Fibrella aestuarina BUZ 2: one gene and its partner. The protein of the gene in region 1 binds, or shares a complex with, the protein of each later gene. Links are inferred from orthologs where the notes say so. Each region holds a gene or a part of one and is shown in the gene's direction. Other genes may lie near its edges.

Region 1 (11,425 bases):
GAGCGGCAACGCCGCTACGCGCAGCTGTTCAAGCTCCAGACGGTCTATACACCGCAGGCCGTGCTGAATGGCAGGCAGGAGTTTGTGGGTTCCAACCGGGCACGGCTTAAAGCTCTGATGGACAATGCGTTGCAGGACGGCGCGCGCGTGGGTGTCCAACTCGCCACGCAACGGAAAGGCAATACCATCACGGTCGACTATAGCCTCACGGGTAATCTGTCAGGTACGTTGCTCAACGTCGCCTTAGTGAGTGGGTCGGTCAGTACGGACATAGGGCGGGGCGAAAATGCGGGGCGCAAGCTCGTGAACAACAACGTGGTGCGGGCTTTCGCTACGGTACCCGGCCGGGAGCACGGGCAGGCTACGCTCGTGGCACCCGCCAACTTCGATCCGGACGACGGGGCGGTAATCGCCTACGTGCAACAGGAAAAAACGCTGACGACGCTGGGGGCCAGCCAGATTGCGCTGAGGTGAAACCGCCCCGCGCTCGGTTAGCGCGCCGGTAGTTTTTTGGCCTGTGCTTCCAGAATCAGTTGCAGGCTGGCGGTTTCGGGCGTGACGTGCGCGAAGGTGCCCTTGCCCCGTTCAGCTAATTGCTTGAGACGCTGCCCCATGATGGGGTTCTTGCCGAAGGTAAATACCGTCAGGTAGATGTCCTGCCGGGCAAAGTCGCTGATGAGTTGGGTCGTTTCGTCGCTGACGGGGAATTCGCCATCGGTGGCCAGCACAATGCGGTTGTTGCCCGCCCGGAGGTAGTTTTTGTTCGCCACTTTATAAGCGAGGCGCAGGCCTTTGTTGCCGTCGGTGTCGCCATCGGATTCCAGCTCGTCGATGACGCGGGCAATGTCGCTCGCCCATTTGCCCGACGTTGGTTCCAGCACTACCCGCGCTTTGCCCGAATATACCACCACCGAGATCTGGTCCTCGGGCCGAAGCAGCTTCAGCAACGATTTGATAGATCGTTTGAGCAGGGGCAGTTTCTCGGGCGCGTCCATCGACCCCGATACATCCAGCAAAAACACCATGTTGTTGGCCGCGAAGCCAGCCAATGAGGGCACCACTTCTGCCGGGCGACCACGGTCGACGTACACCGTATCGACCCGGGTACGTTCCACATACACCGTATCACGGCCCGCTACGGTCTTTTGCGGGGCGGAGCCCGGTTGCTTGGCGGGTTTGTCGGCTCGGCCAAGGAGAGGCTGGTCGGCTGGCTGGGTACGTTGCGGCGACGGAGGTAAACCGCCCGACGCGGCTACCCGCTGGAAAACAAACACGTCGGGTTGGATGACGGCTTTGAGCAGGGGCTCTTTGGCCAGTTCGGTGAATCGGTTATAGTCGTCGACCAGGTGATTGAAGCCGTAATAAACCGATTGGTAGGGGTGTTCACCCGTTCGCGCCAAAAGAGGCCGGGCCTTTCTGATCTGCCCGGCCAATTGAATAGAGGCTTCGGCAATGTCTTCGTAGCGCGAGTAGGGGCACAGGCCGTTGCTGCGGCCCAGCCGGGTTAGGTTGTTCAGGTTGGCATATTCGTTGGCGATCAGGTGGCGAGCGGCCGAGTCGATCGGGGCGGTTGGCGGCAGTTGCGCGGCGCGTAGGCTGTAGAAGTCCCTGACGCCAAACAGGGCGGCTTTATCGTGGTCGAGCAGGGCAAGTAACGCTTTGCCCGATCGGTTCCAGGGGCTGGCTGGCACGGCAACCCGGTAGCGCTCGAACACGCGCCGAACATCGGCGTACAAGGTTTCTTTACGCTGATCGAACCGCTCGAATAGGTAGGCGTAGCGGTCCAGAATGGCGTCGGCGCGCTGCCACCGATCCTGTTGGTACTGCTTGCCGGTGGTGTAGCCTGTTAACTCAATACTCAACTGATCCAGCTCGGTCAGCATCGCCAGCAAGACCTCGGCCTGCGTCGTCAGCGACGTACGGTAGGGCTCGGGAATCGCCTGGCTGTTGCGGAGCAGCAGGCGGTAATCGGCCGTGGGTACGTGGTAGTTGTCGTGTGAATAGGTCAGGTCGGCTCTACGTTGGGGCCGATCGCGGTACAGGGCTATCGACGACTGGTAATCGCGGGCGACGACCTGAAGCTGATGCAACTGCCGCAACGATTCGTTGATAACGTCGACGTAAGCGTTCAGCACCCGGAACGTACCTGAGCTGATGGGTGTAGTCGCGGGCTGGACCGTAAAGGGTGGGGCTGGTTTATCGGTGAACGGCGTCGGCTGGGTACGTGTCGGCGGCGCATCGGGCTGGGCGGTTAGCCGAAACCTGGGGCAGTAAGTGGGGTAGTTGAGCAGCGGCCTGGCCGACTGACTGTAGCCAACAAAGGCCCGATGGCTGGCGATGAGGTCGCCGTTGACGTGATTGATCAGGTCCAGGTAAACCTGATTGCCGTACCTGGCCGACTGCCGGGCGGCAAAGGTGTACTCATTGACAGCCTGCCGTTTTACGGCCTGAATCGCCCGTAGCGCTTCCCGGAAACGACCGACCATGTCGGAAGCCGGATAGGCGAGTTGGGCATTGGTCTTCCCGAAACTGGCCAGGGCTTCCTCGTCGGCCAGCAGGCTTTGCTGCACCCGCTCTACGGGCCAGGCCGTGGGCTGGTCGTCGGTCAGCACAAAGGAGAGCGAGTCGAGCAGGCGCTGCTGTTGGTGCAGAATCTGCTCCATCTCGCGCTGCGTCGCCAGATAGGGGTTAGTTGGCTGGTGGGGCACGTACCGGTTTTGGAGCTGCGCCAACTCCCGGGCCAACGCATCGCGGTCTTGCCCGCATTGCTCGGTCAGGGTTTGCAACTGGGCCATCAACGCCGCTGACCGGCTCAGGCTGTCGCGCTCATAGTCCTTCAGGCGCACGTAGGTTTCCAGCGCCTTGCCAGTTTGGTCAAGCTGATTGAGGCGTTGCCACAGGCGTTCGGCAGTGGCAACGAGCGGTTTCTTCTCCGCGGCGGTCAACCCCGTCCCGGCCAGCGCTTTCTGGTAATAATACGTCTCTAGCGGCCCCGACGACGGCAGCCGGAGCGACCGGTCGGGGTGGCGCTGGTAGTGCCTCACCTCGTCGTGATAGGCTTTGAGCCCGTTCAGCCGCGCCAGCACCAGCTCAGCCGACTGGTTCAGAAACGCCACAAAGCCGTTTAGCGTCTGCGTGGGTGTTTCGGGTGGCGGGGCGGCCCAACTGAGGCCAAGACCCAGCACGAACGTAAGGAACAGAAAGAGGGATCGCATAGGCCAACCAGCCGATAGGAGTGAGGCGACAGCCGCCCGTCGCTATCGGGAAAGGTAGCACGCACTGGCGCCGATTTGTGCTCAGGCCACGGCCTCGTTGAGCAACTGTTGAGTTATCGGCAAAATGGTCTCCTGCTCTTCAAGCACCTGACGGCTCTCAACCCGGAACGCGGCCGGGTTGGGTAGGTCGTAGCGCCGGGCCAGATCGACTTTCAGGCGCTCGAAGGTAGTGCCCAGGTTACGGCGCAGCCGGTCACGCAACAGCCAGTGCACATGGCGCCCGCCAGGTACGTTGGTGTCATACAGCGTGAGCCGGTACTGATATACTGACAGATCGGCGGTATGCGTGTAGTGGACGAAGAGGTAGCCTTCATCGCGGTGGAGCGGGAGCAGGCCCACCGGTTCCAGCGTTAGGGTGGCGGCCAGATCGGCCCAGCGTTGGCGGCCTTCGGTGAGGGTTTCGTGGAAACGGGGCAGGGCAAACGACACAATATCGTCGACTTCCTGCATCAGCGGGTTGTCCGGTAGCTCGGATTCGTAGTTGATCCGGGGTGGCGGGCCACTGATTCCGGCCACACGCTTGGGAAAGGCGGCAGTCAGTGTACCTTTGCCCCGCCGAAAACGAAGGGTATCGTCATAATGACGTTGCAGATCGGGGAGGTCAGGGCAGAGCCGGTTTTGGGCAAAGCGCTGCCCAACCCCCTGTAGATACGCCAAAACGACATATTGTTTGTATTCGGCGTCGAGTCGGTCTTGTGTCAGCCAGTCAGACGGAAGCGAAATCATAGGCAGTTTCGGTCAGTTTAAGCAAAGCATGGCGTTGTGTCAATGTACGTTGAAAACGGATTTTGGCAAAAGAAATGCGCTTATCATGCCGAATTTGCCAAACAAGTGAGGCGTTTTTCGGCTAAACGGCCCTAAAAGTTATCATCGACTGAAATTTTGTCAGTGTTCAGCTTTGGCATAGTGCTTGTCCGGCAGGCCGATGTCTGATTCTTCGTAATCAATCATTTAATAACCTTAATCATCGCTTTTTGCAATGACTACAGCAATGGAAGACGTAAAAGTGAAACCCCTCGCAGACCGCGTGGTGGTAGAACCCGCACCCGCTGAAGAGAAAACAGCTTTCGGGATCATCATTCCCGACACGGCCAAAGAAAAGCCCCAGCGTGGCACCGTAGTGGCCATCGGTACGGGTAAAAAAGACGAGCCGCTGACGGTTCAGGTGGGCGACACCGTACTCTATGGCAAGTATGCCGGCACCGAGATCACCATCGAAGGCAAAGAGTACCTCATCATGCGCGAATCCGACATCTTCGCCATTGTGTAAAAATTAGTTTAATGTCTAACGTTCAATGTCCAAAGTTTGGGTTGCCGAGCACTGTTTGAGTCGCCGAGCAACATTGGACTTTAGACCTTGAACCTTGAACGATTCCAAAAAATGTCTAAGAAAATTTTCTTCGATACCGAAGCCCGCGATAAGATCAAGAAGGGCGTCGACACACTGGCTGATGCCGTGAAAGTAACCCTCGGCCCCAAAGGCCGTAACGTCATCCTCGACAAAAAATTTGGCTCACCCGCCATCACCAAAGATGGTGTGACGGTAGCTAAAGAAATCGAGCTGAAAGACGCTATGGAGAACATGGGCGCTCAGCTCGTGAAAGAAGTAGCCTCAAAAACGGCTGACTCAGCCGGTGACGGTACCACGACGGCGACCGTACTGGCGCAGGCGATCTACTCGATCGGTGTGAAGAACGTAGCCGCCGGTGCCAACCCGATGGACCTGAAGCGGGGCATCGACAAGGCCGTACTGGCCGTAACGGCCAACCTGTCGGAGCAGTCGCAGACGGTAGGTGACGACTTCAGCAAAATCGCGCAGGTAGCTACCATCTCAGCTAACCACGATGAGGAAATCGGTACGATGATCGCCGAGGCGATGAAAAAAGTAGGTAAAGAAGGCGTGATCACGGTAGAAGAAGCGCGCGGTACCGAAACGGAAGTGAAAACCGTTGAAGGGATGCAGTTTGACCGGGGTTACCTGTCGCCCTACTTCGTGACGAACACCGAGAAAATGGAAGTTGAACTGGACCGCCCGTTCATTCTGATCTCGGAGAAGAAAGTATCGTCGATGAAAGAACTGCTGCCGGTGCTGGAGCAGGTGGCTCAGACGGGCCGTCCGCTGCTGATCATCGCAGAAGACGTTGACGGTGAAGCCCTGGCTACACTCGTCGTAAACAAAATCCGTGGTGCCCTGAAAGTAGCGGCTGTGAAAGCACCGGGCTTCGGCGACCGTCGGAAAGCCATGCTGGAAGACATCGCCATCCTGACGGGTGGTACGGTGATCGCCGAAGAGCGTGGTTACAAACTGGAAAACGCCACGGCCGATTACCTCGGTCAGGCTGAGAAGATCATCATCGACAAAGACAACACCACGATCGTAAACGGGGTGGGTCAGAAAGAAGATATCTCGGGCCGCGTTAACCAGATCAAAGCGCAAATCGAAAACACGACGTCTGACTACGACCGCGAGAAGCTGCAAGAGCGCCTGGCGAAACTGTCGGGTGGTGTGGCTATTCTCTACATCGGTGCTGCTACCGAAGTAGAAATGAAAGAGAAGAAAGACCGCGTTGATGATGCCCTGCACGCGACCCGCGCGGCCGTTGAAGAAGGCATCGTAACGGGTGGTGGTATCGCCCTGATCCGCGCTATCTCGGCCCTCGACGGTGTCAACACCATCAACGAAGACGAGAAAACCGGTGTGAACATCATCCGTGTCGCGCTGGAGGCTCCCCTCCGCACGATCGTAGCCAACGCCGGTGGCGAAGGTTCGGTTGTCGTGAACAAGGTTCGTGAAGGGGAAGGTGGCTTCGGCTACAACGCCAAGAACGACACCTACGAAGATCTGTTCGCGGCGGGTGTTATCGACCCGAAAAAAGTAACCCGTCTGGCCCTGGAGAACGCAGCGTCGATCGCTGGTCTGCTGCTGACGACGGAATGCCTCATCGCCGACGAGCCCGAAGAGGCACCGGCTGGTGGTCATGCACACCCCGGCGGAGGCATGGGCGGCATGATGTAAGCCACGTACCCAGGTACGTTCGCTACCCGTATAGAAACGCCCCCGGTCGGACGATCGGGGGCGTTTTTGCGTTTACCTATGTATTCTTCGTTGCGATCCAGCTTATCCGTGCGCAGGCCACAACGACCCGTCGGTCTATAGAAGAATGCCATTTACGAGCCTGTACGGATTCAGTAGATGCGCTACTGGCCAAATCTTTGTAAGTTTACAACTTGACGCTAAAGTCGCTCAGCATGACCACGTTCCCGAATACCGACCAGAATCCGCTCGCCAGCCTGGACGAGTGGGAAGACGACCTGCTCCTCCGCTATCCGGAGCCGGAAGCCAAGGCGAAAGAAGAGTATCGTAACTACGACGACCCGGCCCGCGATACCGTTCGTGAGTTTTACCGGCTCAACCACACCTACCAGACTTACGACTTCGTCCGGCAGAAAGAGCGCGAGTTCCTGGCGTTCGATAAGAAAGAGCTGCCGGTGTGGGGGGCAATGGAGTTTCTGAACACGCTCGTCGACGATTCTGACCCCGATACCGACCTCGATCAGTTGCAGCACCTGCTCCAAACCGCCGAAGCCATCCGCGCCGACGGCCACCCCGATTGGTTTGTGCTGACGGGCCTGTTGCACGACATGGGCAAGGTGCTGTGTCTGTTCGGTGAACCACAGTGGGCCGTGGTGGGCGATACGTTCCCCGTCGGCTGCGCACATTCCGACAAAATCGTTTACCCCGAATATTTCGAGCAGAACCCCGATTCGCACGACGAGCGCTACAACACCAAATACGGTGTCTATGAGCCCAACTGCGGGCTGCGGAACGTACACATGTCGTGGGGGCACGATGAGTATCTGTACCAGATGATGAAGGATTACATGCCCGAGCCAGCCCTGTACATGATGCGGTATCACTCGTTCTACGCACAACACCGCGAGAACGCCTACGACCACCTGCTCGACGACCACGACCGGGCCATGTTCAAATGGGTCAATGCGTTCAATCCTTACGATCTGTATTCGAAGAGCCCCAAGCCGCCCGTCGTGAGCGAGCTGAAGCCCTACTACGAAGACCTGATCGCCAAATACCTGCCTGCTACGCTGAAGCTGTAAAGAACAGGTAACCCGCACCGAAGCGCCCTCTTTTGGTTAAAGGAGGGCGCTTCTGCGTTAGCAGGCCCGCTACCTTTGTTCCCGCAGCCAGTGACTCACTGACTGACCCTTAAGATTGTACTCCTGTTTGTATCGATGAGCCAACCGATCCTCCGCGACCTGACCAACTACCTCGACGCCTTTGCGCCCCCTGCCTACCAGGAAGCCTACGACAACGCCGGCCTGATCGTGGGCGACCCGAACGTACCCATCACGGGCGTGTTGGTGTCGCTCGATGCCACCGAAGCTGTTGTCGATGAGGCGATTGCCAAAGGCTGCAACGTCATTGTCGCGCACCATCCCATTGTCTTTAAAGGCCTGAAAAAACTGAACGGGAAAAACTACGTGGAGCGGACGGTGATTAAGGCGTTGAAAAACGATGTCGCCCTCTTTGCCGCCCATACCAACCTCGACAACGTGGCGGGCGGCGTCAATTTTCATATTGCCCAACGGCTCGGCCTGCAAAACGTGCAGATACTGGCTCCCAAAGCTCAGACGCTCAGCAAGCTCGTCGTCTACACCCCCGAGGCCGATCTGAACGGCGTCCTGACGGCGTTGTATGAAGCCGGAGCGGGCCGCATTGCTACCTACGACCACTGCTCGTTTCGGGTAGGCGGCACCGGTACGTTCCGGCCGCTCGACGGGGCCAACCCGGTGGTGGGGGCCGTGGGCCACGACGAGACCGTGCAGGAACTGCGGCTCGAAGTGCTGCTGCCAACGTACCTGGAAGGCGCCGCCGTGCGGGCCATGCAACAGGCCCATTCCTACGAAGTCCCCGCCTACGACCTATACGCGCTCAACAACACGAACCAGACCGTCGGGTCGGGGGCAGTGGGCGACCTGCCCGAATCGATGGATGAACGTACCTGGCTCCGGCATCTGAAAACCAGTATGGGCGCTACGGTGGTGCGCCATACGCCCCTGCGCGACCGGCCCATCCGGCGTGTAGCCGTATGTGGCGGAGCAGGCAGTTTTCTGCTGGGCGATGCCCTGCGCGCCGGTGCGGATGCGTTCGTAACGGCCGATTATAAGTACCACGAGTTCTTCGACGCTGAGGGCCGTTTGGTCATCTGCGACATCGGACATTACGAAAGCGAAGTCTTTACCAAAGACCTGATCCAACAGCATTTGGCCCAAAAATTCACTACCTTTGCGGTAATTTTGTCAGAAACCAATACGAACCCCGTTTCGTACTATTTTGACTGAATAATGAACCAGTCCTGCTGACGATGACTTGGGCGCCACCTCGAGCGGCCGAACTTTCAGCGCACCGCGTGCATTATTCATTATACATTAAAAAAACATACTCCCCCGAATGGAACTAACGGTAGCGCAAAAGTTAGATGCACTTCTTAAACTGCAAACCATTGACTCTCAGTTAGACGATATCCGCAAAATGCGCGGCGACTTGCCTGAAGAAGTTCGCGATCTTGAAGACGAAATCATCGGGTTCGAGACACGGATCGGCAAGTTCAACAGTGAGATCAGCGCGCTACAAGAAGAAGTAGATCGGTATAAGAGCACGAAGAAAGACGCCGACAAGCTCATCGCCCGCTACAAAGAGCAGCAGATGAACGTGCGGAACAACCGCGAATTCGACGCCATCTCGAAAGAGATCGAACTGCAATCGCTCGAGATCGAACTGGCCGATAAGAAAATTGGCGAATCGCAATTCCGGATTCAGTCGAAGCAGGAAGAGATCAACGCCACGCAGGAAACGCTCAATACCCGCAAAGAAGACCTGCGCGTGAAAAAGCAGGAACTCGACCAACTGGTTGCCGAAAGCGAAGCCGACGAGAAGCAACTCGCCGTGGAACGCGAAGCCCAGTCGAAAAACGTAGAAGAGCGTCTGTTGCTGTCGTACAACAAAATCCGGAACAACGCGCTCAACGGTCTTGCCGTGGTAACCGTAAAACGCGGTGCGTGTGGTGGCTGCTTCAACGTAGTGCCGCCGCAGCGCCAGGCCGACATCAAAGACAAGAAGAAAATCATTGTCTGCGAACACTGTGGCCGTATTCTGGCCGACGTCGACGCCGTTGTGGAAGTAGCCACTACGGGCCGGGGACGGTAGTTGAATGAACAATGTATAGTGCACAATGCACAATGGGGGCTGACGCAAGAGTAATATGCGTCAGCCCCCATTGTGCATTGTGCACTATACATTGTTCATTCAGATTATTTCATCTTCGTCCGCTTCACCAGGTAGGCGCTCAGGATGGGTTCGAAGCCCTCGGCAATGTCGGCTTCGATGAAGTCGATGCGGTACTGGGCACAGCGGAGTTTGAGCGCCTGTAAATAATCGCCCACGGCCTGCTTGTAGGCCTCACGTACCTGGTTGGGCTGAAGCTTCACCCGGGCGTTGGTTTCCAGATCGATAAATTCGTGCGGCTGATCGGCGAAGGCGAAGGCCTGCTCGGTGCTGCGGTCCGTCACGTGAAAGATCAGCACCTCGTGCAGGTTGTGGCGCAGGTGTTGCAAGGCCGAAAACAAGGCATCTTGCCGCGCCGGGTCAGCGCCGGCCGTGTCGAACATGTCGCTGAACAGCACCACCAATGACCGCTTGTTGATCTTCTCGGCTATTTCGTGAATCACCTCGGCGGTGCTCGTACGCCGGTTGGGCGCGTTTGATTTCAGCAGCTGATTCAGGTGCTCAAAGATCTTGTGCACGTGCCCCGGCGTCGATTTGGTAGGCGTTTGCAACTCAATCTCGTTAGCAAACGTGCAAAGGCTCACAGCATCGCGCTGCCGTTGGAGCAGATACGCCAGACTCGCCGCGCCCATCGCGCTGAAGGTCACCTTCCCAAAATCCTTCTCGGGGTAATACATCGACGACGACACGTCGAGCAGCAGGTGGCAGCGGAGGTTGGTTTCCTCTTCATACCGCTTGACAAAGAGCTTGTCGGTTTTGCCGAATACCTTCCAGTCGATGTGGCGGGTGCTTTCGCCAGCGTTGTAGAGCCGGTGCTCGGCAAACTCGACCGAGAAGCCGTGAAAGGGTGACTTGTGTAGGCCCGTAATGAACCCTTCGACCAACTGACGGGCCAGAAATTCGACGTTCCCGAACGAACGTACCTGCGCTAAGTTGAGTGTTGCTGCCAAGGGGTCAAATGCCGAAGCGCGCTTCGGTTGTTTTAGACAATACTACGCTTTCTGAACGTCCGAAGGTGAGGCTTCGGTACGAGTGAACAAAAAAACCTGATTCGTGGGTCTGGTGCCTTGCAAAAGGGAATTGCAAAAAGGGGGCCAGCCCGTGAATCAGGTTTTATAGAAAACGGACTGTACTCGTCCGCACAGCCAAATCGGCAGCGGTACAACCTACGTCGCTCAGCTTGTGGTTATACCGGTTGGTTTACTGAACCGGCATCAGATCCGGTACCAGTGGCGAACGCCCATCGAGCGTCAGCGAATTATCGAGCATGGACACCATTCGGTTAGGGTTCACCACTCGAAGTGTAACATTGGCGACGCCTCTACCGAGCAGGCCAATGGCTTTGGCGGCGGCATGCGTCATATCGACGATGCGGCCTTTGTGAAAAGGACCCCGGTCGTTGATGCGGATGATCACCGACCGTTGGTTGGTAACATTGGTTATTTCAACCAACGTATTGAAAGGGAGTGTGCGGTGAGCACCCGTGAAGATGTGCTGCTTAACCCGTTCACCACTGCTTGTGCGGCATCCACTAAACTTGGTAGCGTAGTAAGAGGCTTTACCTGACTGCTGTACGGGGCCTTCCTGAGTGGCCTTTGCCGGTTTCAAACTGCCCGCGAACAGCAGTAGGGACATTAGTAAACTCATACAGTTTTTGGTTAGTGAAACAATTAAAAGAAGACCCGTTCAAAACGCTTCATAACGCCCTCTTTCACCAAAAAATGCAATTCCCTGATAACAAAGGTAGGGATAAATGGCTGATTGTCCAAACGTTACCACAGAGTTGTGTAGTCTCTTCTACACTAAGCTTATCTGCCAAATATGACTTTTTGGGAAAATTATTTTG
Region 2 (11,415 bases), 2.7 Mb from region 1 along the record:
TGGGCGGCAGCGGGGCCAACTACGGCAACATCGTTCAACTGGGCGATAACAACGGCCTGACCGTCATCGACCAACAGAATAACTCGACCCAGAACCGCGCGCAGATCGAGCAGGGGCTTATCGATGCCGCCGGAACCGCCAACAGCGCCGTTGTGCGGCAAGGCGATAACAGCCGCCTTAACCTGGGGGTAATCAAGCAGGCGGGCGAAAGCCACACGGCCGAAGTGTTACAAACCAGCGTAAGCGCCGAAAACGAAGCCCGTATCGATCAGTCGGGGCAGTCGGGTCTGGCGCTGGTGTACCAAACGGGCGACGCCACCAACAACCAGGCGGGGGTGACGCAGATCAGCAATTCGGCCCAGCCCAACGCGGCTATCATCTACCAAACCGACCAGAGCTACTACAACCAGGCCGATATTCAGCAGGCGGGCGCTAACAGTGTCGCGCAGATCATTCAGAATGTTGGCGCGGCCAATAACGTCGCGACCATCGAGCAGGGTGCTACGGGCAACAATAACCTGGCTACCATCCAGCAAACGTACGCCTGGGAGGGGGGCAGCGCTGGGTCTACCATGTCGTATGGCAGTGGCAGCACGGTGAGCATTCAGCAAAACCTCACCTCCAGCAGTACCCTCGGCAACGTAGCCGTGGTGGAGCAGGGCTTCATCAACGGGTTGTCGCCGGTTGATGGCTCAACGATCGTTACCAAGAAAAGCGTGGTCACGATTGGGCAGGAAAACGACGCAAACGTGGCGCAGATACAGCAGGGTGGTGAAAACAACCAGGTGACGGCCACGCAGAGCGGCTACAGCACGATCAAGGGCATCGACAATGGTCAGTTGATCAACAACTTTGCGCAACAGATTGGCAACAACAATACGCTGACCGTGACGCAGGCCGGCAGCGTCTCGGTGCAGAATTTGGCTAATATCTATCAGGTCGGGAGCTTCAACACGAGCACCGTGATCCAGACGTTGCCGGGTCAGCAGTAGCCGCTGGTTATACGCTCAAGAGCCCCTGCCGCCATCGGTAGGGGCTTTTTTATGGACCTGACCGGATGGCCGCGTGGGCGTTGGCTGGGTACGTTACCGAATTGGCTGAACCGGTTCAGAAAAAAGCCCGTGGAACCGGGTGGGGCGTGAAACAACCGTCTGGTTCTGTGCGTTCTTAGCGAGAAGCACTAGTTTCGTTCGTATATTTCGTAATCCGACGATTCACTGATGAAATCTTTCTATAGAAAAGCCTGTCTGGTGGTGGTCAGTAGTTGGCTGGCGGCGGGGGTAAGCCACGCCCAGTCGACGAACGATACCGACGAAGACAACTACAATACCGTAACCACGTTCGGGATTACGACGAATACCAACGCCGGTTTGCTCGGTGGCTTTGTGTTCCGCCAGTCGAAACGGCTCGACGATGAGCTGTTTGGTAAAACGCAGTACCGTTACCTGAGCATCGAACTGGTCAACGTGCGGCACCCGCGCGAAATCTCGTCGGGCAACAACACGGGCAGCTCCATCACGGCGGGTAAAGAAAATTACCTGTTCGTGCTGCGCCCCCAGTACGGCCGTGAAATTGCGCTGTTCCGGCGCAATGCCGACGAGGGTATTTCGGTCAATGCCATTTTGGCGGCGGGGCCATCGTTGGGCGTCATCAAGCCGTATTACGTCGAAGTGTCGTCGGGCCGGACCACGCGGCAGGTGCCGTATTCGCAGGTAGCTAATCCCACGCCCGGTTCGCAGCCCGAATTTATCGTTGGGTCGGGTAACTTCTTTCAGGGGCTGGGCGAGTCGACGCTCACGGTGGGCGTACACGCCAAAGCGGCCGTCAGCTTCGAGCTCAGCGCCTTCCGCAGCAACACTACCGGCGTCGAAATTGGCTTTCTGGCCGAACTGTTTCCCAAGAAAATCGTCATCGTGCCCAACACCAACACCGCCATCGGCGACCGTACGGTGGGCAACCGCAACTTCTTTTCATCGGGCTACATCACGCTGTTCTTCGGATCGAAGAAGTGATGCACAATGTGTAATGAACGATGCACAATGGATTGTCGTGAGACCAATGCGGCGCGACAACCCATTGTGCATCGTTCATTATACATTGTACATTCAGGGCAGAACTTTACGGCCTAGTTCTTCCTTTCTGAAGAAACAAGCAGTGCCATGATTGAACTTCCCGTTATCCCTTCCGAAAAACAGCGCGCGAAACGTCCCGACTGGCTGCGGGTGAAACTGCCCATTGGCCCGGAGTATGCGAAGGTTCGGAAGCTGGTTGATACCTATAAACTACATACCATCTGCGAGAGCGGCAATTGCCCCAACATGGGCGAATGCTGGGGCGCAGGGACGGCCACATTCATGATTCTGGGCAACGTCTGTACGCGCAGCTGCACGTTCTGCGCCGTGGCAACGGGCCGACCCAACGAATACGATGCCGATGAGCCGCGTCGCGTGGCCGAAGCCATCGTGCTGATGAAGGTGAAACATGCCGTCATCACGTCGGTTAACCGCGATGAATTGAAAGACCGGGGTGCCGAAATCTGGTACCAGACGGTGCGCGCGGTGAAAGAAGCGTCGCCTACGACCACCATCGAAACGCTGATCCCCGACACCAAAGGCAACTGGGACGCCCTGATCCGTATGATCGAAGGCGGACAAGAGGTAGTGTCGCACAACATGGAAACCGTGGAGCGCCTCTACCGCCGGGTCCGTCCGCAGGCCCGTTATGAACGCAGCCTGGAGCAGATTCGCCGGACCAAAGACTTTGGCAAACGCACCAAAACGGGTATCATGCTCGGGCTGGGCGAAACGCAGGATGAGGTCTTCAAAGCCATGGACGACCTGGTCGAAAACGGCTGCGACGTGCTCACGCTGGGCCAGTACCTGCAACCAACCAAGATGCACCACGAGGTGATCGAATGGATTCATCCCGACACGTTTGCGATGTACAAAGAAGCCGGTGAGCAACGCGGCATCAAGTTCGTGGAGTCGGGGCCGCTGGTCCGGTCGAGCTACCACGCCGAACGCCACGTGAACGTATAAAGAAACATCCTCCGTAGTCGTTAATCATCATGGGCGGTGATTTGTGAGTCAAACGCAACAAATGACCACGAATGACGATTAATGACTACGGAGGACATTTCTTTTCATGAAGAAATACGATTATATCATTGCGGGCGGCGGTATGGCTGGCCTGAGCCTGGCGTATTACATCAGTCAGTCGAAACTGCGCGATAAGTCGATCCTGATCGTCGATAAGGAGGCCAAAGACCAGAACGACCGAACCTGGTGTTTCTGGGAGCGCGAGACGGGGCCCTTTGAACCCGTTTTGTTCCGTAAGTGGAATACCGTCGATTTTTACGGCACCACGCTGTCGGGATCGCTCAACATCGGCGACTATCAATACAAGATGCTGCGTGGTATCGACTTCTACGACCACGTCAAAGCTCATCTGGCCCAGTTTTCCAACATCGAGTTTCGGTTGGGGACGGTCAACCGGATGAAAGATACGGCCGACGGCGGCTTTCTGATCGTAGACGACGAGCCGATGATCGCCGACCTGATTTTCGACAGCACGCACCCGCTGAACCTGCGCGATCCGGCCAACCACAACCTGCTGCAACATTTTAAAGGATGGGTCATTACGGCCCAGAAACCGTGTTTCGACGTGGCACGCCCGCGCATGATGGACTTCCGCGTGGCGCAGGAAGGCGACTGCCGGTTTCTATATGTCCTGCCGTTCGACGAAAAAACGGCGATGGTCGAGTACACCATCTTCAACGACCACCTGCTCACGCCCGAGCAGTACGAACAGTCGCTCCGCACCTACATCGACACTTACATTGATACGGGCGGCTATCAGATCAGCGAGACCGAGTTCGGCGTGATCCCCATGTCGGACGTACCCACGCCCGAACATCCTGGTGATCACATCGTCCGGATTGGTACGGCGGGGGGCTACACCAAACCGTCGACGGGCTACACCTTTCAACGTACCCAGCAGAATCTGCGCGAACTGGTGAATATGCTGGCCGCTACAGGTCGCCCTGAACGCCGTAAACCGTGGCTCATGCAGACGTTTAAAGGCCTGCTCGATAGTGTGCTGCTGAACGTGTTGCAGTACAAACGGCACCCCGCCGACGACATTTTTACGCGCCTGTATGAGCGCAACCCGCCCGCCCGCATCTTCCGGTTCCTCGACGAAGAAACGTCGCTCTGGGAGGATCTGCGCATTATGAGCACCGTACCGCTGGGCCCCTTTACCGTCGGGGCGTTCGATGTGATGCGGAAGCGGGTGTTCTAAACCTGGCAGCGCTCAGCGCGGACGTAGCCGTTTAACCACAGGATGGGCGTACTTTTGGGTAATGAATGATGACCAACGTACCCCGCGGGGAGCCGCCCAGCGGAGTGCTGCCCAGCAGGGAGCCGCCCAACCTGCCGTCGCGCAGGTACTCACTGCCCTTGGTATCGACGCCCTGAACCCGATGCAGCTTGCTGCTGAGGCGGCTATCAAGCCCGGCACCGATACGTACCTGATCGCCCCCACGGGGTCGGGCAAGACGCTGGGTTACCTGCTGCCGGTACTGGCCCTGCTCCGCGCCGATCGGCCGGGCGTGCAGTGTCTGGTGTTGGTGCCTTCCCGCGAGCTGGCTATGCAGATCGAGCAGGTCTGGCGCAAGATGGCGACGGGCTTCAAAGTCAACGTTTGTTACGGTGGGCACTCGGCCGAAACGGAAGTGCGCAACCTGAGCAACCCACCGGCTCTGCTGATTGGCACGCCGGGCCGCATCGCCGACCACCTCACCCGCCGCTCCTTCGACCCAACGAGCATCGACACGCTGGTGCTGGATGAGTTCGACAAGTCGCTGACGCTGGGTTTCCACGACGAGATGGCCTACATCATCGACCTGTTGCCCAACCTGCAAACGCGGGTACTGGTATCGGCCACGGCGAGCGTGCGCGTGCCCGACTTCGTAAATCTGCATAAGCCCACCCGGCTCACCTTTGGTACAGAAGAAAGCAACCCCGTTTCGCTGACGCTGAAGGCCGTGCCAACCGCCGGACCCGACGACCGCGAGGCGCTGTTCAAACTGCTCTGCACGTTTGGCGACGATGCGGCCCTGGTATTCTGCAACCTGCGCGAGACCGTTGAGCAACTGACCGATTACCTGAATCGCAACGGTCTGTATGCGGCTGCCTACCACGGCGCTTTGGAGCAGGATGCCCGCGAACGCGCCCTGATCCGGTTTCGCAATGGCAGCGTCACGTACCTGATCACTACCGACCTGGCCGCGCGTGGCCTCGACATCCCCGAACTTCGGCACGTCGTTCATTACGAACTGCCGACCCACGAAACTGAGTTTACGCACCGCAACGGTCGCACCGCCCGGATGCACGCCACCGGCACTGCTTACCTGCTCTTGCCCGACCGCGGACCCTCCGACGACGTACCTGGGTACGTTCCTGACGACCTCGACACGTACCCATTGCCCGCCAAAACGCCACCACTGCCCGCACCACCCGCCTTCGTGACAATCTACGTGAGTGGTGGCAAGAAAAACAAGCTGAGCAAGGGCGATATCGTGGGGTTCTTTATCCAGAAAGGCCAACTCGCCAACCAGGATCTGGGTCGCATCGAAGTGGGCGACTACATGGCTTTTGCTGCCGTTCGCCGCGACCGCGTTACCGATCTGCTCGCCCGCGTTCGGGATGAAAAAATGAAAGGAAAGAAATACAAAATCGACGTGGCGCGGTAGGCAGCGTGAGGCTGGGTATACGTGGCCTTTTTTGTACTGTGGGCTGAGGAATTGCGGCTGTCACCTAAGCTTGCCGGAGGATCAGGCGGCAGTGACAATTCCTTTGCCGACACGCGTTTGCGATCCCTCAATCTAGCCAATGGTGCTCAAACCGCGCCGGTGTAACGATTGTGCCTTATGGCTTTACAGATAAAGCCTTAGTTTTGTGCTTTCAAACTAAGTCATAACGGAGTCGCATGCCCTATCTATTTACGTCCGAATCTGTTTCAGAAGGACACCCCGACAAAGTCGCCGACCAGATCTCCGACGCACTCATTGATAATTTTCTTGCGTTCGATCCCAGCAGCAAAGTAGCCTGCGAAACGCTGGTCACGACGGGGCAGGTCGTGTTGGCGGGTGAGATCAAAACCGAAACCTACCTCGACGTGCAGAAGATTACGCGGGAAGTGATCCGCAAGATCGGCTACACCAAGAGCGAGTACATGTTTGAAGCGAACTCGTGCGGGATTTTCTCGGCGCTTCACGACCAATCAGCCGACATCAATCAGGGCGTTGACCGGGAGGTGACCAACGACGACTTCGAGACAAAAGCCAACGCGCAGGGTGCCGGTGATCAGGGCATGATGTTTGGCTACGCCACCAACGAGACCGACAACTTCATGCCGTTGCCGCTCGATCTGTCGCACAAGATCCTCCAGGAACTGTCGCTGATTCGCAACACCGAGCCGAACCTGATCGGCTACCTCCGTCCCGATGCCAAATCGCAGGTGACGATCGAGTACTCCGACGATGACCGGCCCATTCGGATCGATACCGTGGTAGTATCCACCCAACACGACGATTTTGATTCGGACGAGGCGATGCTGGCGAAAATCCGCGAAGACATCATCAACGTGGTGATCCCGCGTGTGAAAGCCAAGCTGAAGCCCGAATTGCAGGGCCTTTTCAACGACGATATCACCTATTACATCAACCCCACGGGTAAGTTCGTTATTGGCGGTCCGCATGGCGATACGGGCCTGACGGGCCGGAAAATCATCGTGGATACCTACGGCGGGAAAGGCGCACACGGTGGCGGCGCGTTTTCGGGGAAAGACCCCTCGAAAGTCGACCGTTCAGCGGCCTACGCGACCCGGCACATCGCCAAAAACATGGTCGCCGCGGGCCTGTGCGATCAGGTGCTGGTGCAGGTATCGTATGCCATCGGCGTGGCTAAACCCTGCGGACTGTATGTCAATACGTACGGCACGGCCAAGGTGTCGATGCACGACGGCGAGATTGCCGAAAAAATCGGTCAGCTATTCGACATGCGGCCGTACGCCATCGAGCAACGGCTCAAGCTGCGCAACCCGATCTATTCAGAAACGGCTGCCTACGGGCACATGGGCCGCAAAAACGAGGTAGTTACCAAAACCTTCGGCTCAAACGGCACGAGCAAGCAGGTCGAAGTAGAACTGTTCACCTGGGAGAAACTCGACTTCGTCGATCAGATCAAACAGGCGTTTGGGCTGTGATGAATGACTAATGTATAGTGCACAATGCACAATGGGGCTGGCGCGTCTTACTCTTGCGCCAGCCCCATTGTGCATTGTGCACTATACATTATTCATTAAAACTCGTCCTGCTCTTGCTCAACGGCGTTTTCTTCGAGCTGATAACGAGCGCTGGTAATCGCCGGGCTTGAGAAGTCGGTGCGTTTCTGTTTGCAGCGCACCAGTTTGTCCTTCATCACATCGACCAACTGATCCACAGCGGCTTCAAAGGATTTATTGCGTTCAACGACAAAGAGTTCTTTTCCAGGAATGTTGAGCCGCACCTCAACGATTTTGTCTTTTACTTTGGCCGATTCGGCCCCATCCAGTTTTAAGAAAACCTCCGCACTTACGATGCGGTCGTGGAAGGTGTCGAGCTTGTTGAGTTTCTTCTGAATGAAATCCAGAAGTGTCTGATCGGCCGTGAAGTGCACGGCGTGAGTTTGTACTCTCATACTGTCCAAGCGGTTATAAAGTGAAACATATACCAATGGACTACCTAAGTTTGCCAAAATGGCTATACGAGTCAACCCTAACGTCGAAATATCCAAACGTGTTTCACGGGTAATCTGAGCAAATGGCGCTTTAGGTAAGAGAGTGTCCCAATATGCCCGTGCGTGGAACAGTCCCCAAATGAAGATTCTTTATATTGTCTAACTATGGCTCTGCCAAAAGCTAAAACGTGCCCATTTGGACACAAAAAAGCCCAATTGGCTGTGTAAACCAATTGGGCGCTTCAAGTACTGCTGCTGGTTACAGGTCAGCTATAGACTTGTTGATTTCGTCTTTTGTTTTGCCCGTCTTCTGCTGAATCCGGCCCCACATTTCGTCTTCTTTTCCGTCGGCGTATGTCAGATCATCATCTGTCAAGTCGGCATAAGCCTGCTTGATTTTCCCTTTCATTTCGTTCCAGGCGCCTTTCAATGTTGTCTCGTTCATGATGTTGAATGGATTTACGTGTATGTATGCCAGACTCACACTGAGTCATGCCTATAGAACTGAATCAAGAAAAGATTGTTTGATGCACTGACATAAAGGATAGCAAGAATAAATAGACGTGACTTATTCCCAGATAATTAACTGATCGTGGTTGTACCACGGCTGTAACTGGGCATCGTAGCGCGCTTCGATCACGTTGCGCTTGATCTTCATGGTGGGCGTCATCATGTTGTTGTCGACGGTCCAGGCGTCGCGCACGACTACCACCTTTCGCACGCGCTCGTAGGCGTGGAGGGTTGGGTTCAGTGCGTTGATGGTGTCTTCCAGGCTGCGCTCTACCAGAATCCGCTCGGCATGTTTGCCCATCTCCGAGAGCACCACCAGCGCCATCGGCTGCGGTAACTGCTGCCCGGCCACGCAAATCTGCTCGACGTAATTGTTGTCGGCAAAGCCAAACTCGATCTGCGACGGCGCCACATATTCGCCTTTGGCCGTCTTGTACATCTCCTTCACGCGCCCCGTAATGGTCAGGTAACCGTCGTTGTCCAACGTACCCACGTCGCCCGTTGCCAGCCAGCCATCCTGTAAGACCTCGCGGGTCAGGTCCGGGTTTTTGTAATAGCCGCGCATCAACCACTTTGATCGGGTCAGGATCTCGCCCGTATCCGGAGCAATAGCCACGTCCATGCCGGGGTAGTGCTTGCCCACCGTTCCGTCGCGCATGTCGTCGAGGGGCATCATCGATACGGCCCCGAGGTTTTCGGTCATTCCGTAGGCTTCCTGAATACGAATGCCCATCCGCCGGAACCACTGAATAAGCGATTTGGGCATGGGCGCGGCACCCGTCAGGATGAGTACGGCCTCGTTGAGCCCCAGCCCCTGCCGGATCTTCTTCTTTACCAACCCCGATACAATCGGGATGCTGAGCAGGCGGTCGAGCTTCGATTGCGACATTTTGGCCAGCACACCCTGCTGAAACTTGGTCCAGATGCGGGGCACGGCCAGAAAATGCGTGGGTTTGGCGGTCGCCAGGTTTTTGGCAAACGTATCGAGCGATTCGGCAAAATAGACCGTGCCGCCCGTTGCCAGGCTCGTTGCCTGCACAATGTTGCGCTCGGCGATGTGGCAAAGCGGCAGGTACGAAAAGAACCGGGCGTTGGGCGTATCGTGCTTGAGCAGAATGCGGGTGTCGAACAAGGCCTCTGATACGGCCTGATGGTCGATCATGACCCCTTTGGGCGTTCCCGTCGTACCCGACGTATAGATAATGGTGAACAGATCGTCGGGTTGCGGGCGGGCAACGGTCGTCATGGGCTCATAATGCGCCATAATCTCGTCCCAGGCCATCAAGTCGCTCCGATCCGACAGATCGGTGGCGGGGCCGTAAGTGGGAAAACCTACGAGAGTAACGCCATCAGGAACGCCGGCTTTCATGCCCGTCCAGTTATCCAGTTTGCCGACAAACAGGACGGGGCAGCCGCTGTGGGTGAGCACCTGATGGAGTTGCTCGGCGGTGAGGGTAGGGTAGAAGGGAACCGAGATATGCCCACTCAGCAGAATGGCCAGATCGGCAATGAGCCAGTGGGCGCAGTTTTTCGAGACCAACCCGATGTTGCTGCCGGGCGGTAGCCCCAGCGCGTTCAGGTACGTGGCCATCCGGCGCGCCTGCTGCCCAACTTCGGCCCAGGTGTAGTCGATGAACCGGTCGCCCACGGGTTGACGCAGGTACGTTTGCGTAGGCTTTTCGTGCTCCCACCTCAAAAAAAGGTCCGTCAGGGTGGGGGAGGTAACCGGTGAATTGGGTGGAGCGGTCATCTGCATAGTCAGTTGATAGTACTTTTAAATGCAATTTAATACTTAAAAAAGCATATTATACAGGTCTAAACAAAATCCTGAACAGTCGGTTAGGATGTGACTGTAGCAGACCGTTGGTGACCAACCCGGCGGCCATACACCCTCAACGACATGGCAACGACAACAACCCGGAAGGCCGATTCGAAAACGGCGAAACGTAAAGCCGACGACGGCAAAGCAACGCAGCGTACAAAGCTGTCAGCAACGAAGAAACCCGCTGCGACCAAATCGACCAAAAAAGCCGATAACTACACGGATCCTGAGCTACGCGAGAAGCTGAAAGCGGACATTAAAGAAGGTGATAAAGGGGGCAAGGCCGGGCAATGGAGCGCCCGGAAAGCCCAATTGCTCGCCCACGAGTATGAAAAAGCGGGCGGCGGCTACAAAGACGACCACAAAACGGAGTCTCAGCAGCACCTCGACAAATGGACCGATGAAGACTGGCAAACGGCCGATGGTAAACCCGCTGAGCGCGAGGGGGGTACGACGCGTTACCTGCCCAAAGAGGCTTGGGATAAGCTGTCGCCTGCCGAAAAGAAAGCGACTAACGCTAAGAAAGTAGCCGGTTCCAAAGCGGGCAAGCAGAACGTACCTAACACAGAAAAGGCCAAAAAAGCCAGAGCCAGCAAGAAGGACTAAAGCAATAAAGTATCATCTATGTGACGTATAAGTAGCCAGAGGTTGATTTTGGTTGCCTAATTTAGGGGCAGACTAACTAAACCCGTTATGCGCCTTTATTCCCTATGGCTACTTACATTCTGCCTGATAATGCCCTCGCTGCTGTTGGCTCAACCCCACAAAACGGTGAAGAAACGCTCGATGCATTTGTTCGAGCAGTTTGAGGTATTGGCTGATAACGACACCGTGCGCGACGGGGCTTATCAGAAACGCAGCATAAAGGAGCGTAAGCTATTCGAAGAAGGGCAGTACAAAGCCAACAAACGGGTGGGTGTCTGGACCTTCTACAGTGCGTCGGAGCAGCCCGAACTGGTCTACGACTACGACACCCGGCAGGTAAAGAGCAGCAGTAGGGGCTCTTCGGCCTCGTCGGTGGCGCAAGTGCAGGAGGGCGATAGTGTGGTGGCGATGGTACTCGACGATGGGCCCGTGTACCTGGCGAGTTCAGCGCAGGTGTACGGTATCATCGCGCGCACCGTTCGGTTGCCGGCTAGCCTGCAACGGAATGGCGTGAACTTCGTGTCGTTCAAGGTCATGGCAACCGTGTCGGCTAATGGCACGCGCTACCGCGTCATCTCGTCGAATCAGGATAAAGAGCTACTCAAAAGCTGCCGCGAGGCGGTCGATCTGGCGTTCAAAGACGTCGACTGGGTGCCCGCC

The links.
Region 2: the proteins of groL (region 1) and metK are in contact, whole or in part, in a cryo-EM structure (PDB 8P4O), measured with the Escherichia coli proteins. The link is inferred for Fibrella aestuarina BUZ 2 from one-to-one orthologs.

Annotation. Positions count from the first base shown.
Region 1 is NC_020054.1:2,755,982-2,767,406, forward strand. Bases 4,073-6,973 are described here. They hold groL (chaperonin GroEL), read left to right. Parts: upstream 4,073-4,656; coding sequence 4,657-6,291; downstream 6,292-6,973. Other genes in these bases: FAES_RS11275 (co-chaperone GroES), read left to right, coding at 4,267-4,545; FAES_RS11285 (inositol oxygenase family protein), read left to right, coding at 6,525-6,973. Outside these bases: FAES_RS11260 (DUF1223 domain-containing protein), read left to right, coding at 1-474; FAES_RS11265 (VWA domain-containing protein), read right to left, coding at 492-3,215; FAES_RS11270 (hypothetical protein), read right to left, coding at 3,297-4,001; more of FAES_RS11285, read left to right, coding at 6,974-7,391; FAES_RS11290 (Nif3-like dinuclear metal center hexameric protein), read left to right, coding at 7,527-8,636; FAES_RS11295 (zinc ribbon domain-containing protein), read left to right, coding at 8,746-9,501; FAES_RS11300 (DUF58 domain-containing protein), read right to left, coding at 9,606-10,529; FAES_RS11305 (septal ring lytic transglycosylase RlpA family protein), read right to left, coding at 10,780-11,226.
Region 2 is NC_020054.1:5,497,322-5,508,736, reverse strand. The notes cover bases 5,237-8,127. They hold metK (methionine adenosyltransferase), read left to right. Parts: upstream 5,237-5,988; coding sequence 5,989-7,266; downstream 7,267-8,127. Other genes in these bases: FAES_RS22745 (CsbD family protein), read right to left, coding at 8,038-8,127; FAES_RS22750 (HPF/RaiA family ribosome-associated protein), read right to left, coding at 7,362-7,739; FAES_RS22760 (DEAD/DEAH box helicase), read left to right, coding at 5,237-5,752. Also shown: FAES_RS22780 (curlin-associated protein), read left to right, coding at 1-992; FAES_RS22775 (hypothetical protein), read left to right, coding at 1,221-2,012; lipA (lipoyl synthase), read left to right, coding at 2,160-3,038; FAES_RS22765 (lycopene cyclase family protein), read left to right, coding at 3,145-4,299; more of FAES_RS22760, read left to right, coding at 4,361-5,236; more of FAES_RS22745, read right to left, coding at 8,128-8,223; FAES_RS22740 (AMP-binding protein), read right to left, coding at 8,347-10,044; FAES_RS22735 (hypothetical protein), read left to right, coding at 10,189-10,716; FAES_RS22730 (hypothetical protein), read left to right, coding at 10,846-11,415. UniProt on the Escherichia coli protein: Catalyzes the formation of S-adenosylmethionine (AdoMet) from methionine and ATP.